Regions from separate parts of the Halobacillus naozhouensis genome, predicted to be linked through region 2. Evidence: riboswitches for the same ligand, from Rfam matches in the RefSeq annotation. Region 2 holds a riboswitch; the other holds the start of a gene.
The links. Region 2 has a riboswitch for FMN ahead of ribD (bifunctional diaminohydroxyphosphoribosylaminopyrimidine deaminase/5-amino-6-(5-phosphoribosylamino)uracil reductase RibD). Riboswitches for the same ligand answer to the same signal wherever they lie in the genome.
Positions count from the first base shown of each region.

Region 1: it holds a riboswitch for FMN, as region 2 does, so the genes downstream of both, P9989_RS14410 (ECF transporter S component) here and ribD (bifunctional diaminohydroxyphosphoribosylaminopyrimidine deaminase/5-amino-6-(5-phosphoribosylamino)uracil reductase RibD) in region 2, are expected to answer to the same signal.

Region 1 covers NZ_CP121671.1:2,746,185-2,754,451, reverse strand. The annotation lists gene P9989_RS14420 (FMN-binding glutamate synthase family protein) at 1-1,043, shown strand, start outside; gene P9989_RS14415 (PTS sugar transporter subunit IIA) at 1,066-1,539, shown strand; FMN riboswitch at 1,606-1,757, shown strand; gene P9989_RS14410 (ECF transporter S component) at 1,915-2,511, shown strand; gene P9989_RS14405 (TraR/DksA family transcriptional regulator) at 2,588-2,956, opposite strand; gene P9989_RS14400 (hotdog fold thioesterase) at 2,985-3,380, opposite strand; gene P9989_RS14395 (1,4-dihydroxy-2-naphthoate polyprenyltransferase) at 3,542-4,489, opposite strand; gene P9989_RS14390 (isochorismate synthase) at 4,720-6,114, shown strand; gene menD (2-succinyl-5-enolpyruvyl-6-hydroxy-3-cyclohexene-1-carboxylic-acid synthase) at 6,111-7,847, shown strand; gene menH (2-succinyl-6-hydroxy-2,4-cyclohexadiene-1-carboxylate synthase) at 7,851-8,267, shown strand, end outside.
Region 2 covers NZ_CP121671.1:3,755,987-3,764,253, forward strand. The annotation lists gene P9989_RS19270 (type 1 glutamine amidotransferase domain-containing protein) at 1-524, opposite strand, end outside; gene P9989_RS19275 (acyltransferase family protein) at 610-1,623, opposite strand; gene P9989_RS19280 (aminopeptidase) at 1,858-3,099, opposite strand; gene ribH (6,7-dimethyl-8-ribityllumazine synthase) at 3,358-3,828, opposite strand; gene P9989_RS19290 (bifunctional 3,4-dihydroxy-2-butanone-4-phosphate synthase/GTP cyclohydrolase II) at 3,895-5,088, opposite strand; gene ribE (riboflavin synthase) at 5,105-5,752, opposite strand; gene ribD (bifunctional diaminohydroxyphosphoribosylaminopyrimidine deaminase/5-amino-6-(5-phosphoribosylamino)uracil reductase RibD) at 5,752-6,849, opposite strand; FMN riboswitch at 6,985-7,139, opposite strand; gene P9989_RS19305 (TVP38/TMEM64 family protein) at 7,700-8,267, opposite strand, start outside.

The DNA of each region.
Region 1 (8,267 bases), 1.0 Mb from region 2:
CTGCTATGAGTTACGGATCCCTTGGTGAAAAGGCAATTACCGCCCTGTCTACTGGACTTGGATTAGCAGGCGGTGCATGGATGAATACTGGAGAAGGCGGATTGTCCCATCACCATCTTAAAGGTGGCGTGGATATCATTTACCAAATCGGACCAGGGTTATTTGGTGTTCGGACTAAGGATGGCGAATTTTCATGGGAAGAATTTAAACGAAAGAGTGAAATAGACGAGGTAAAAGCGTTTGAACTGAAGCTTGCACAAGGTGCAAAAACACGAGGCGGGCACGTTGACGGAGCTAAGGTGACGCCTGAGATTGCTGAAATCCGTAATGTTGAACCGTGGGAGTCCATAGATAGCCCCAACCGTTTTTACCAATTCAGTAATAATGAAGAAATGTTTGAATTTATGAAGGAGTTGCGTGAAGTAAGTGGCAAACCTATTGGAATGAAGATCGTGGTAGGGAATATTGAACAATTAGAGGAAATGGTATCACATATGGCAGACAGTCGAGAAGGCCCCGATTTCATTACAGTTGATGGAGGGGAAGGGGGCACGGGTGCGTCTTACCAGGAACTTGCAGATGCGACCGGTCTGCCAATTAACTCCGCCCTGCCTGTAGTAGACGATATGTTGAAGAAATATAATGTGCGAGATCGTGTGAAAGTGTTTGCATCAGGTCAGCTAATATCTCCTGACAAAGTTGCAATGGCTCTCGCGATGGGTGCCGATCTAGTAAATATTGCCAGAGGAATGATGTTCTCTGTAGGCTGCATTCAGGCTGAAATTTGTCATACGAATAATTGTCCGGTGGGAGTGGCCACTACGAACCCCGATCTTCAAAAAGCCTTAATTGTAGAAGAAAAGTCGTTCCGAACCTGTAATTATGTATTATCCATAAGGGATGGTCTATACAATTTGGCAGCTTCCGTGGGTATTGACTGCCCTACTAAATTTGAGCGCAAACATATTGTTTATCGTGATGAACATGGGCGTCTTCAATCATTAGAGAATATCTTTCCATCTGCGGAAGTAGTAAAACCTTGATCGTTGTAGAGGGGGATTTAAAGTGACACAAAATAAAATTATGATTAGTAGCCCTTTCTCTGGGAAAATAATTCAGCTGTCCGATGTTCCGAAACAGAAGTTTTCTAACAAGATGATGGGCGAAGGAATAGCAATTGAGCCAACTGAGGGAGAAATGGTTGCTCCCGTATCGGGTGAAGTTACACAAATTTTTCCGACCAAAGATGCTGTAAATTTATTAACAGATACAGGTGTTGAATTGTTACTACAAGTTGGAATCGATGCAGAAGAGCTGGAAGGTGTAGGATTCGAGACAAATATAAAAGAGAAAAGTCGTGTTTCAAGGGGCGATTCTCTAATTACGTTCGATTTAGCAAAAGTAACACGGGAACTTTCCAGTCTTGCCTCTCCAATTGTAATTATGAATCGTAACCAAGTTGCTCAGTTCTCCTATACGTCACAATCTAATGTTATAAAAGGTGAAACGATAATTATGGAACTTGAACTCACTGAGTAAGCATAAAAAAAATATTGCAATTTCGTTCGCTTTTTTGTAAGATTAGCTTAATTATATAATATCGATTCAAATCTTCGGGGCAGGGTGCAATTCCCGACCGACGGTAAGGAATACTTCAAAAGTATTCTAAGTCCGTGACCCGTTAGGTGTTTAGCCTGACGGTGGACCCGGTTGAATTCCGGGACCGACAGTTAAAGTCTGGATGGGAGAAGATGTCGAGTGGAATGGTAGGTGAGGAACCTGCCTTTACTTTCCTATGGACAAACCTCTAACCTTAAGCCCTGTTGCTTAAGGTTTTTTATATGGGAACTTGTCTTTCGGTTACCTTCATCTGGGATTTTGAATCGATGCAAAAGATGAAGGAGGAGATTGTTGATGAACCCGTACACAGGTCAATCATCAAAGCTATTAAAGTTAATTATATTATCATTGTTTGGAAGTATTTCGATGATTTTAATGCTGCTAAATTTTCCGTTACCAATGCTTCCTCAATATTTGAAAATTGATTTCAGTGAAGTTCCTGCGCTTGTTGCTGCTATTCTGTTTACTCCAGCAGCGGGGATCATTGTGGAAGGTTTGAAAAATACTCTTTATTTAATTTATACAGGAGCAGCTGATCCTGTAGGAGTTGTTAGTAACTTTATGGCCGGCGTTTTATTCATCGTGCCTGTTTCCATGTTCTATCACAAATTTAAGAACGTAAAAAGCCTTGTTTCGGGGTTAATTACAGGCTCTGTTATCATGGCGATAGGGATGAGCGTCCTCAATTATTTTCTTTTTTTACCTGCATATAGCTGGTTTATGGGGTGGGAAACAATGTCTGATCAAGTAAAATGGTTGACGGTTGTAGGGGCAATTCTTCCCTTTAATGCACTAAAGGGAGTCATTGTTGGAATATTATTTATCCCACTGTTTATTAAACTTAAGCCGTGGATTGAGCAGAAACGGATAAAGACCTCTTCCGCTGCATAAATGTCTCATAGAGAACGAATTTTTCTAGCGTTATAAAAACAGAAATTTAGGAGAGCGTATGGACCGCTCTCCTTCTTCAGGTGCTTTCTGCTTCCTCTACGGTCATTCTCGCTGTCGGCATTGCCTTTAGACGTTCAAGCGGGATCGGCTCTCCCGACTTTTCACTCTTTCCATAACTACCATCTTTAATCCGATCAAGAGCAGCATAAATTTCTTTTAGCTTTTCCCGTGTTTGCTCATGAAGTGTATACTCTTTCTCTTTTTCAAATTGTGAAGTTCCTAGATCTCCAGGGTGATCAGCTACACTGGAAAGTTCACCTTCCTTATCATTAGGGTCTTCACTATTTTTCTGCTGGTTTTGAAATTTAGCCAACTCTTGTTCCGCTTCTTCTTTCATTGCTTCTAGCTGTTGTTTGAATTCATTCAACTGTTTATCAGTTAACATTATTTCACTCCTAATTAGTTGGAAGCGGCTAGGAACTTTGGCGGGACACGACCCCCACCGTACACCTTGAAATAGAGATCAATTGGTGGTCTTCACCTTCTATTCGAATTTCCCAAACCATAGTTGTTTTGCCACGGTGGTGGGGGATGGCAGTGCCATAAACAAACCCGGAGCGTATACTTTTCGTATGGTTAGCATTAATCTCAATTCCAAAAATCTGCTGTCGTTCTGGATCAATATTTAAAAAGGACCCAATGCTTGCAGCGGATTCAGCCAGTGCTACACTTGCTCCCCCATGGAGAAAGCCCATCGGCTGATGTGTGCGATGGTCTACAGGCATTTTAAGGATAACTTTGTCCGGCCTGGCTTCGATAACTTCCATTCCTAGTGCTTCCATTAATGTGTTTTGTATAGATATATCCATTTTATCATCCTCTATTTTTAATTCCCTGATTTCATAATATCAAACATATATAAAGATGAGGTATTTCCAGCTTATCCTATCCCCCAAAAAAACAACCCGGCCTGTTTTTTGAGCTCGGGTTGTAATAAGGTTGCCTTCCATTTCAACTGCTCTTATACTAGCTAAAATGAAAAGGGGAAAAACAATTGCAATAGAAGTGAAATTCCTAGTAATAAACCGTATAAGGTATTGGTCTGTGCCGTTGCCTTCATGGCCGGCATCATTTCTAATGGGGATTTCTCCCCAGCAAATCCCCGTATAGATTGGATGCCTTTTCTAATGCTAAGCAATGTAAAGATAGACCAGATGGGAAGCATTCCTATTGCGGTTAACACTACAGTTATTCCATAGGCAATCACATATAAGCTTAATAAGAAGCGGACAGCTCCATGATGGCCGAATAAAATGGCTATAGTTTTGCGGCCGTTTTCAGCGTCCCCGACGCGGTCACGAATGTTGTTTGCCAAGTTGATCGCTCCAATAAATATCGCCACTGGAACCGAGATCACAATAACTTCCCATGTTAAACTCAATGATTGGATATAATAACTTATGCCAATAATGATTGTGCCCATGAATAGCCCTGCAGCTAGCTCTCCTAATGGGGTGTAGGCTATCGGGTAAGGACCGCCTGAGTAAAGATACCCTAGCAGCATGGAGACTAGACCGATCACAGCCACCCACCAACTGGAAGAGGCGCAGATATAAACACCAAGCAATGTAGCCACTACGAGGAAGCCGATGGCTAAGTTTAAAATCGTTCGCGGTCGGATTCCATCCCGCACAATCGTTCCGCCTATTCCAACAGAGTTCTCATTGTCTAAACCTCTGACGAAATCATAATATTCGTTAAACATATTTGTGGCAGCCTGAATTAAGACCGAAGCGAAAAGCATTGCAGCAAATAATCCAAGATGAATCCCATGATCCAGAGCAGCAAGCATCGTCCCCACGAATACGGGTACGAAAGCAGCGGTTAACGTATGAGGACGCAGTAACCTCCACCAAACTTGAAATCCGTCACGTTCATTCAAGGAAGCTCTCATATTTTGATTTGAAACAGAACTCATGGGTGTCATCTCCCTTGTAATCAAACTAGTAATATAATATCAACTTAAGTTTAGGCAAACAGTCCTCTGGTGTCAATCCTTGTAAGAATATGCAGGAACCGATTAAGATTCCTTGAGTCAAGATAAAAAAGAGAATAAAATAGAAGAGGATCACTATCTTTTATAAATGGTGTGTAAATGATTTATCTTAATATAATGCAACGTCCCTAACTGGGGTGGGAGGAATTTTAATGCTTCATATAAAAGTGCCTCAAATAGATGAAATGGTTGAGGAAGCGATTAATAAGGCGACTTCTGAAAGAAAGCCGCAACTTATCAGTTTTGTGAATGAAATAGATTATACAGAGGCTTTTACCTTTTTGGATCGATCACAGAAGGTAGACCAGCATCGTTTATTTTGGAAAAGTGCAGATGAGGATTTCACGATGGCAGGTGTAGGTGCTGCTCACAGGATGACAGCAGCTCACCCGAACCGATTCAGGAAAATAGAATCAAACTGGAATGAACTTATGAACGAAGCCCAAGTATACGACCCGTACTATGAAAAAGGGACAGGCCTTGTCACGCTGGGAGGCTTTAGCTTCGATGCCAACCAGAATAATTCAACTCCATGGGAGGGCTTTCCTGACTGCCAGATGACGGTTCCGGCCTATTTGTTGACGAATAAAGGCTCAAAATCGTACTTGACGACAAACTTGCTGATTTTTGAGGAAGATCATAAGCAGCAAATTATTCGCCAAATAGAGGAGCAGCAACATCATCTTTTACACGGGGCTCGTCAAGAGTTGAATCTGCCCAAACAAACAGCATGGGTGGAAACGGAAGCGGAGAAATGGAAACAGAGTGTCAAGCAAGCTACCGATGATATTAAGCAAGGAAAGCTAGGGAAAGTTGTACTGGCCCGTGAACTGCGTGTGAAATTTGATGCCTTAGTTGAATTGGCCGCAATCGTGGAGGAATTATGCGAGACTCAACAAAATAGCTATATTTTTGTTTTCGAAAATGGTGGAGATTATTTTATCGGGGCGACGCCGGAAAGGCTGGCTAAATTAGAAAATCAGAAGCTTGTCTCTACTTGTTTAGCGGGAACTATTCCACGTGGGAAGGATAAAAAGGAGGATCACCTCCTCAGTCAGCAGCTTCTGAATGATCCAAAAAATCGTCAGGAGCATGATTTTGTTGTTCAGATGATTAGGGAAGCTGTGGAAGCGTGTTGCTATAATGTTGATATTCCTAGTGCACCAGTCGTTTATCCGCTCCGCAATTTACAGCATTTATATACTCCTGTAACAGCCACTCTTGAACAAGGGTATACACTGCTTGATGTTGTGGAGAAACTTCACCCAACTCCAGCACTTGGGGGCATGCCTCAGAAGCAATCTGTTGATTATATCAGGAAACATGAAACATTAAATCGAGGCTGGTATGCGGGCCCTGTTGGCTGGTTTGATGGTCATAATAATGGGGAGTTTGCAGTAGCGATCCGTTCCGCACTGCTTCAACAGGATGAAGCTTCTTTATTTGCTGGATGTGGGGTCGTAGAAGATTCTGATCCTGATGCGGAATACGAAGAAACAGCCGTGAAGCTTCGGCCTATGTTATCTGTATTAGGGGGATCAGTATGAATTACACGGACACCTTATCAAGATATATGACACATTTTGTTGCCCAGCTCGCTTATTCGGGTATAGAAGATGTGGTAATTTCACCCGGATCACGATCTACCCCGCTCGCCATGACATTTAGTCGATACGATAGAGTGAAACACTGGGTCCATGTCGATGAGAGATCTGCTGCTTTTTTCGCGCTGGGCTTAGCTAAAGCAAAACAAAAGACCGTAGCGCTTGTCTGTACGTCTGGCACCGCTGCAGCTAATTATTATCCGGCTATCGTCGAGGCTTACTATAGCAGGGTTCCACTTGTTGTTTTAACAGCGGATCGTCCCCATGAGCTTAGGGATGTAGGAGCACCCCAATCTATTGACCAAATTGGTATGTATGGCCATTACGTCAAATGGTTTCACGATTTAGCATTACCCGAAGATGGGTTACTCTCTTATGTGAGAAAACAGGCCGCTCGTGCAGTGGGGGAAAGTGAATCGAACCATCCTGGCCCCGTACATGTAAACCTTCCATTGAGAGAACCATTAGTTCCAGATTTCAATATAAATGATCTTTGGAATGAAGGAGTAAAACCGATTCCGAAAAGTATATACGGTCTGCCTCAGATTTCGGAAGATCAGGCAGCTGAATTTGTGGAATTACTGGCGAGCGATAAAAATGGATTAATCGTATGCGGACCGCAGACGGATACTGACATAGCAGTCCATCTTACAAAGTTGGCCGCACGCTCAGGGGTTCCTATTCTGGCTGATCCTTTAGCCCAATTAAGAGCGGGCGAGCATGATAAACGAAATATTATTGAAAACTACGATGCCATTTTAAAATCAGATAAGAGAAAAGAGGCGCTCAAGCCGGACTATATCATTCGGTTTGGGGCGATGCCTGTCTCCAAACCATACTTGCAGTGGATACAAAAACATGATTCTACGATCGATCATTATGTTGTAGACACATACGCAAGCTATCGGGAGCCCTCAGGTATAGCTACACAGTTTGTTTGGAGTGATCCCGGTGAGTTTTGCCAAAGGATCTTTGACCGCCTGCAGGCAGACCATATTGAGAATGCTTGGTTACAGCATTGGCAGGAGATGAATATGATCGCTAAAAGTCATATGCTTGCTGAACAAAGTAAGGATTTAAACGAAGGTCATGCTGTGGTTCATCTGACGAATTCAATGCTGGATCATTCTGTTTTATTTGTTGGAAATAGTATGCCAATTCGAGATGTCGACAGCTTCTTTATGGCCACTCCGAAGCATATTAAAGTGATGGCTAACCGTGGAGCAAATGGGATTGATGGGGTAGTTTCGACAGCCATCGGGGTAGCGGCAACTGGACAACCCACAACACTGCTTCTGGGGGATTTATCCTTTTTTCACGATATGAATGGATTGCTGCTTGCTAAGCAGCATCAACTGCCCATTACGATTGTTATCATTAATAACGATGGTGGCGGAATCTTTTCTTACCTTCCCCAAGCTAACCAGCCTGCCTATTTTGAAGAGCTATTCGGAACGCCGACCGGGGTGGACTTTAAAAAAGCTGTTGACATGTATGGTGGAACACATAGACGTGTTCATAATTGGGAAGCCTACAAACGTTCATTAGAGGATAGCTATAAAGAGAAGGGTTTAAGTGTAGTAGAAGTAATCACGAACAGGGAAGATCATGTGGCTTTTCATAAAGATAAATGGCAGGGTATCGCAGAAACCTTGGATTTCCTGGATGAGGTCTAGTTGATGTATATCAAACTGAGTCATCGTACTTACTGGGTAGACGATGAAGGGGAGGGACTGCCTGTCCTGATGCTCCATGGGTTTACGGGCAGTGGCCGCACTTTTTCTAAAATACAGCGGTTATTGCCAGATTCCATCAGGTCGATTTGCATCGACATGCCAGGGCACGGATATACAGGAGCCGTCGGTGCGGTAACAATGGAACAATTTGCTGCAGATGTAGTGGAAATTCTGGAACATTTACAACTCTCTGTTGTCGATGTGCTAGGTTATTCCATGGGCGGACGAGCAGCCCTATCCTTTGCTATGCTTTACCCTGAGTATACAAATAAACTAATTCTCGAAAGTGCTTCCCCTGGTCTTGCCAATTCTGAGGAACAAATCACTAGACGAGCTAAGGATCAAACATTAATGGACAAA
Region 2 (8,267 bases):
AACTTATCTTGCAATAAAAAAGGCATTTTGTCAGTCAGACCAGCTTTTTCTTCCTCTTTATTTGTAAAACCCGTGATCGTCTTTCCTTTAACAAAAGAGTCTCCGTTCGCATCCTTCATTCCCACAAAAGCAGCCGGTCCATGACAAATTGCCCCAATCACCTTGTCGTGTTCTATAAAGTGCTGCAAAGCGGATTGAATGACGTTCTGATTCGGAAAATCGAACATCGTCCCATGTCCGCCCGTGAAGAATATGCCTGCATAATCAGTTAGATCGATGTTTTCGAGTTTATCTGTATTATGAATCGGTTCCATGACTCCATCCCAAACTCGGGGCAGCTCATTACTGTAACTGTTTGGATCAATGGGAATCCTCCCGCCTTTAAGGCTCGTACCAGTAACTTCAAAGCCGGCTTGCTTACATTCCGTCGCAGGCTCCACAAACTCTTGCAGCCACAATCCAGTCTCATCTCCGCCTTCGATGGCGTCGATATTTGTTGCCACAAATAAGATCTTTTTTTCCATAAAAAATACCTCCCTCAGGATCTATATCACTAGTCTTTCACTAGACGACTCATTTCAATCCTAAGAGAGGTACGATTTCTTTTATTTAATTAGTTGTATAATCTTTCTTTGCTGACTTATGCCACCATTTCTTTATTAATTGAGCTCTGCCTTCAATAACGGGCTGCGTCAGTGTTTGTATGGATGTGCTTGATAATAAGAATACAATACTTGCTGCAACAATTGCTAAGCCAGCAAAGTCAATCATGTTGTCAACTTCAAACCAGCCGGCCTCGCGGAAGAACTGAATAAAGAATCCGTGAAGCAAGTAGACGTATAACGTTCTCCCTCCTAACACGGTAAAACGATACGATTGATTAGGGATCCAAGCAAGAACACCTATCGTCATGATTGCGCCTACCACGTAACCGCCAAACCGAATTAAGCCGCCAAATTCCAGGCCTCCAAGTTCACTGTACGATTTTGAACCTAACAGCCAGCCTGAGTCAAACTGAGGGAAAATGGCAATTAACCCAACAAGCGCTGTCATAAAGAGAAGCGTGGCTTCACGTACTTGAGGGGTTCGCCATTTCTTGACGTGGTCTTTCGTTAACCAATAGCCAGCCAGGAAGAATGGAAAGAAAACAAATGTTCTGGAAAGACTGAACATATGGCCGATATCATTAAAGTACCCTACGACTATTCCTAATCCTACCGAAACAAACAGTCCCATCAGAGCAGGAACTTTTTTAAACCAATAAAGCATAATGTGCCAGCAGAACAAACTGAATAAGAACCACAGCGACCAGTGTGGATAAAATGGTCCATTCAGCCAGCCATCCTTTCCTATAAAGAAAAAGTAGCCTGAGTATGCAAGCTGAAAAATCATATACGGCAAGATCAATTTTTTCGCTAAATTAACAATATAGTCTTTATGCCCTGATCCTTTTGCAAAAAAACCAGCCAAAAAGATAAACGCAGGCATATGAAACGTATAAATCCACATATATATGGTGTACATCGTATGTGAACCATCCGTAAACGGTTGAATAAGATGACCGAATACAACGAGGAAAATCAATAAAATTTTTGCATTATCAAAAGTTGCATCCCTCTTCATAGTCCTTCACCCTCTTTAATTCTGTGGTTGGTATTTAGATCAATTTCCTGAATGTAAAAAAGATATCTATACCCTTTTTACCACAATATATATAGGTTGAAGTTGAATTTTATTGCTTTTTAAATAAACTGTAATCGTAATGTCAAAAATGTAACCACATCATTAAATTGTAAAAGAAAATCAAAGAAGAAAAAAGCCAGTAAACTGAAGTTACAGGCTCTTCTCCTAGATTAGTTATTCCAAATCAATAGCCCATGAACCCTTTCGAAATACAGGTTCATAACTACCATCTTTTGTCTCGCCATCAATGTCAGTCTCAGTAGAGCCCATCATGAAATCTTCGTGAACGAGGCTGTCGTTAACCCCATGCTTTTCCATCTCCTCCTTAGACATCGATGGGCCACTTTCAATATTAGTCGGATACGCTTTTCCTAATGCCAGGTGACAGGAGGCATTTTCATCGTATAACGTATTAAAGAAAATATGCCCAGACTTGGAAATCGGTGATTCCTCAGGGACGAGAGCTACCTCACCTAAACGCTTAGCCCCCTCATCGGATTCCAATAAGTGTTTCAGTGTTTCTTCTCCAGACTCTGCTGAATAATCGACGACTTTCCCATCTTTAAAGGTCAGTGAAAAGTTCTCGATCAAGTTTCCTCCATAACTGAGCGGTTTCGTACTGCTGACTTTGCCTTGTATTCCATATTTGTGCGGCATCGTAAACACTTCTTCTGTCGGCATGTTCGGATTAAATTCCACACCCTTTTCAGAAGTAGCCGAACCCCCATGCCAAATATGGTTTTCTGGTAATTCCACGCACAAATCTGTACCAGGTGCTTTATAATGAAGCTTCTTATACTGCTTCTTATTTAAATACTCCCTTGCCTGACGCAGTCGTTCATTGTGATCCTCCCAAGCTTGAATTGGATCATCTTGATCTACCCGTGTTATTTTGAAAATTTGCTCCCAAAGCTTACTTTGAGCAGCTTCCGCTGACAGACCCGGGAAGACTTTTTCTGCCCAAGCAGCCTGAGCATAAGCGATAATGGACCATGTGGTTTTATCATTCATAATGTAGTCACGATATTCAGTTAGCGCTTCCGCACTCGCCTTATTCGCTTTGGCAATTCGTTCAGAATCGACTCCTTTGAGAAGGTCAGGATTAGGTCCGTACACCGTCAATAGGGAATACCCATCCTTTACCATCTCCTCAAGCCCCTCCGCCTTCCATTTAGGGAAAGTCTCGAGTACCTTCATCGGGGCGTTCTTCATTTTCATATAACTCAGTAACTCATCACTCCACTCAATGTGGACGTTTTTCGCACCTCTCCCGTAAGCCTTAGCAGAAATAATTCGGACAAGGTCAGCAGCTTCTATTGGAGCATTTATGATCAGTCCCTGACCGCTCTGCAAGTTAACACCTTTTTTTAATGCTAGCTCTGCGTACTTCTCAAGCCTTTTCTGATGTGTAGTCAAATGAATACCTCCAACTATTAAATGATCTATTCGTATTATTTCATAACTTTGGAAAAAATCCCACTAGATTGGGTGAATGCATGAAGGTATGAAGCAGTCTCTTGTGAATAAACCACAGGGATTCTGCCAAAGTGTCTCATTATTCTACCCAAAACTTCTTGAATCTTACGCATTTGAAGACGTTAGCTTTATCGAATACAAGGTCATTACTTGCCCATAAAAAAATCGCCGGAAGCCTTCACTTCCCGCGATTTTGTCTTATGCTTCAAATTGTCGATTAAGATTAGCCATTTCAATAGCACCGGTTGCCGCTTCCCAACCTTTGTTGCCAGCCTTCGTTCCTGCCCGCTCAATGGCCTGCTCAATGGTGTCTGTTGTAATGACGCCGAAGATAACAGGGACCCCGCTTTGTACGCTAGCCTGTGAAACACCCTTGGCAGCTTCTCCGCAAACATAATCAAAGTGCGGCGTCGAGCCGCGGATTACGGCACCAAGTGTAATAACAGCATCGTATTTTCCTGAGTTCGCCATCTTTCCCGCCACCATTGGAATTTCGAAAGCTCCCGGTACCCAAGCAGCTTCCACGTCATCAGTGTTTACGCCATGGCGCTTCAGTCCATCAAGTGCGCCATCGTATAGGCGTCCTGTAATGAAATCGTTAAACCTTCCTACAACAATTCCAATTTTTAAGCCACTTCCTACAAGGTTTCCTTCTAATGTTTTAACCATCCTACTCTCTCCTTTAGCTACTGCCATTTGTAAAAATTCTTACTTAATGCGTCAAATTATTTTCCGCTAATAATGGAATAAGTGCCCCATTTTCGATTGTTTGGTCTTTAAGTAAAGTTCGTTCTCTTTTCTTGAATCCATTTGAATAGGGACTCGTTCTACGACTTCCAACCCATAGCCGCCAAGACCGGAAATCTTCTTCGGATTATTGGTTAACAGCTTCAGTTTAGAAATTCCGAGGTCCCGTAAGATCTGTGCTCCTACACCATAATCACGCAAGTCCGGACCAAATCCGAGTTTTTCATTCGCTTCAACGGTATCCAATCCTTCTTCCTGAAGCTTGTAGGCATACAACTTATTCAATAAGCCGATCCCTCTGCCTTCCTGTCTCATATAAAGCAGAACCCCGCTCCCGTTTTCAGAGATTTGGCGAAGAGCGTTGTGAAGCTGTGGTCCGCAATCACAGCGATAAGAACCGAAGACGTCACCTGTTAAACATTCGGAGTGTACACGTACTAGTGTCGGCTCGTTAGGATCTATTTCCCCTTTAATGAGGGCAATATGATCTTTATAATCAATATCATTTGTATAAGCAACAGCCCGGAAATCACCATATTCGGTTGGCAGCTGGACCTCGACTTCGTGGATAACATGGTCTTCTACTCGATAACGATACTGAATTAAATCTGCAATCGTAACCATCGGAATATTAAACTCATCAGCCATTTTACGAAGATCAGGTACTCTTGCCATTGTGCCGTCTTCTTTAATAATTTCGCAAATGACCCCGGCTGGTCTGGCTCCAGCCAGCTCAGCTAAATCTACTGCCGCCTCTGTATGACCAGCTCGTCGCAATACACCGCCTTCTTTCGCAATTAACGGAAAAATATGACCTGGCCTTTGGAAATCATCGGCTTTGCTTAATGGGTTAAGCATTTCACGAATCGTCAGTGCCCGCTCATCTGCGGAGATGCCAGTCGTCGTATGCTTATGATCAATGCTCACTGTAAAGGCAGTCTTATTGGGATCAGTGCTGTCATCTACCATAGGGTCCAGCTCAAGCTGATCAGCTAATTGACTTGTAACAGGTGCACAGACAAGCCCTTTGCCATGAGTAATCATAAAATTGATCATTTCAGGCGTTGCATATTCAGCTAATCCTATTAGGTCGCCTTCATTTTCCCGGTCCTCATCATCACAGACGATGACCATTTTTCCCTGCTTTAATTCTGAAATTGCCCGTTCAATTGAATCAAACATCTTCCCACCCTCTTCTTTATGCGAATCCATTCTCACTTAAGAAATCTTTCGATAGCTTTGACTTACTGCTCTCAGGCTCTTTTCCTAAAAAGTGAGCCACGTATTTACCAATCATGTCACATTCAATATTTACCTGATCACCAGGTTCCTTATTACCAAGTACCGTATGTTCCATCGTGTGCGGGATAAGTGAGATCGTGACACGGTTCTCCTTTACCCCAAACACTGTTAAGCTGGTACCGTCAACTGTAATCGAACCTTTATAGACAAAGTAATGAATGAGTCCATCCGGGAGTTCGATCTCATAATAAACGGCATTTGATTCTGATCTCTTTGTCACAATCTCACCCGTGCCATCGATATGCCCTGAGACTAAGTGACCCCCAAAGCGGCCACCAGCAGCCATCGCCCGTTCGAGGTTAACCGAACTGCCTTGCTTCAGCTGGTGCAAGTTCGTTGCTCGAAATGTTTCGGGCATCACATCAAATTCCACACTTTGATCAGAATAACTTGTCACCGTGAGGCAGACGCCGTTGATCGAAATACTGTCGCCTAAATGAATGTCATCTAAAATTTCATTCACTTCAATGCTTAACTCAAGCGCCTCTGTTTTACTTCTAATAGTTTTGACCGCACCCATTTCTTCTACAATCCCTGTAAACATTATGAGTCCTCCTCTCTCACTGAAACAACTTTGATATCCACCCCAAGCTGTTCAGAGCTAAGAAATTTAAAAGCATCCAGTTGTGCCAGACTACTGATTCCTTCACCAGCCACAGGTGTCAGTGCCTGTCTGCCGCCAATTAATTTAGGCGCGATGTATGTGATCGTTTCATTCACTTTCCCGGCTCGAACAAAAGCATCTGCAATCGTTCCGCCGCCCTCAATCAGCAATGAGGTAAGTTTTTGTTCACCTAAATAATCTAAAACAGCTTCTACTTGAACGTTTTCCGTTTCCAATTTGATCACCTTAACGTGGGGAAAGTCCTGAAAATGAGTCACTTCATCACCTTCGACGGAGTCCCCTGTAAAGATCCAGGTCGGAGCTTCTCTATCTTGAATCACTTGGGAGTCAGAAGGAGTTCGTAAATGGGTATCAAGAACAACCCGAACCGGGTTGTTGCCGCCTCCCGCTATTCGAGTCGTCAGCTTAGGATTATCCATTAGAACCGTATTAATGCCCACTAAGATTGCAGCAGAGCGATGACGATAGGAGTGACCGTCCTGCCTTGCTGTCTCACCCGTAATCCATTGACTTTCACCCGTTGTAGTAGCAATTTTGCCATCTAAGCTCATCGCTGATTTCAAACGAACATAGGGCTGCTTTGTTTTTATAAAATGAAAGAAAGCACGATTGAGCTCATCTGCTTCATCTATTAAGACCTCTGTTTCTACCGTAAGTCCGGCCTTTTCCATCATCTTGATCCCTCGACCGCTAACTTTAGGATTAGGATCGTGAGAAGCGATAATCACACGTTTAATTCCGGCATCAATCACGGCCTGGGCACAGGGCGGTGTTTGGCCGAAGTGACTGCAAGGCTCAAGTGTCACAAAAATTTCGGCTCCCTGCGCTTTTTCACCAGCCATTCTGAGTGCATGAACTTCAGCGTGGGGCTCCCCGGGTTTGACGTGGACCCCCAGACCAACAACTTGATTATTCTTTACAACCACTGCTGCGACCGAAGGATTTGGACTCGTTTGTCCTACTGTTTCTTTAGCCATTTGAATAGCCATGCTCATGTATCGTTCGTCGCGCTGCATCTTCTTCACCTCCCAATAGTTTAATTAGAAAAAGCCCTGAAGAAGACGAACTTCTCCAGGGCTTTGCTGTATTGAAAATTAAGTATAGCGAATAGAAGGTACAACTACAGAATGTTTGCACCTTGTTTTGCACGCTCGCTCCTTCTCCCATCCAGACTTTAACTGTCGGCTTTGGAATATGCACCAAATCAGGGGGAAGAAAGAAATAAGACTCCTTCCCCGTCGCGGGCTCTGAACACAGATGGTTCATCACCGCCGGCCGGGATTTTCACCCTGCCCCGAAGGATTGTTTATTCAGTTGTCTTATACTAAATATAAATGAAACTCGATAAATTCGCAATTAGTTAGCACTATTTATGAGTTGGTGCGGTTCTTTTTGGATTAATTCTGATTGTTGATGACGAATTTGGTCAACAATTCGTCATCAACAACAAAGCTTAGAAGTAATCGGTTTAGGATGTCGTCGAGTTTTGTTTTTGCACGGTTTTGACCATCTCAATCTCATTCGTATTTAACATAAATATCCAGTTAAAAGAGATAATTTCCTCCACAATCTGACCCCTTTCATAAAGAGAGAGCGCAAGTCTTATTCCAGATTTGCGCCCGTTCGTATTCTTTAATGTTATTATGCAATTACTGTTGCTCATCATTCGCCAAGTAGATCATTTCAAGCTTTTTCTTTTCCTCATATGATCGAGTAATCAAATTTTCCATTTCCTCCACACTTTTTCTGCTGCCATTCTTAAAAATCCTGAAGTGAATAACATAACAAGGTGGGTTAAACGTTAAAAGCCAGTACCTTGTAAAAGGCCTGGCTTTTTTGCTAAATCCACATCTCCTACAGTCTCGCTCAATCTTTTAAATTTAGAAAACGCGGTTTAAGTAAATACCCGATAATCACCAAGGCTATTGAAATCGTGAAAAGCAAAAATAAGAATTTCACAACGTCTGTAGCTGTTTCGCCAAGATATGAATATAGCAAAGTTGCGGGGAGCTGACCGAGACCGGTCGCCCAAAAAAAGTTCCAAAACGTAATTGGGGTGACGCCTGCCGCATAGCTGACTAAATCAAATGATATGATCGGTACAAGGCGTGCAATAAGAACCGAGTACGACCCATACTTTTGAAAAAATTGGTCCCACCAGGCAAGAGCTTTACCGCTGACAAACCGTTGAACCACTGGTCGACCTAGCCATTTTGCAAGGTAAAAACAGAGAATCGCACCGGCCATGGCACTCCCCCACGACAACAAAGCCCCCCCCAGCCACCCGAATACTAATCCGTTCGCAAAAGTAATTACGAAGGCCGGAAGCGGCGCGATGACCGATTGAAACACCATTAACCAACCGGAAACGATCGGGGCAAGCGGCCCAAATGACAGCAAGTACGCCCGAAAGGCCGATACATCCGCTTGTTGC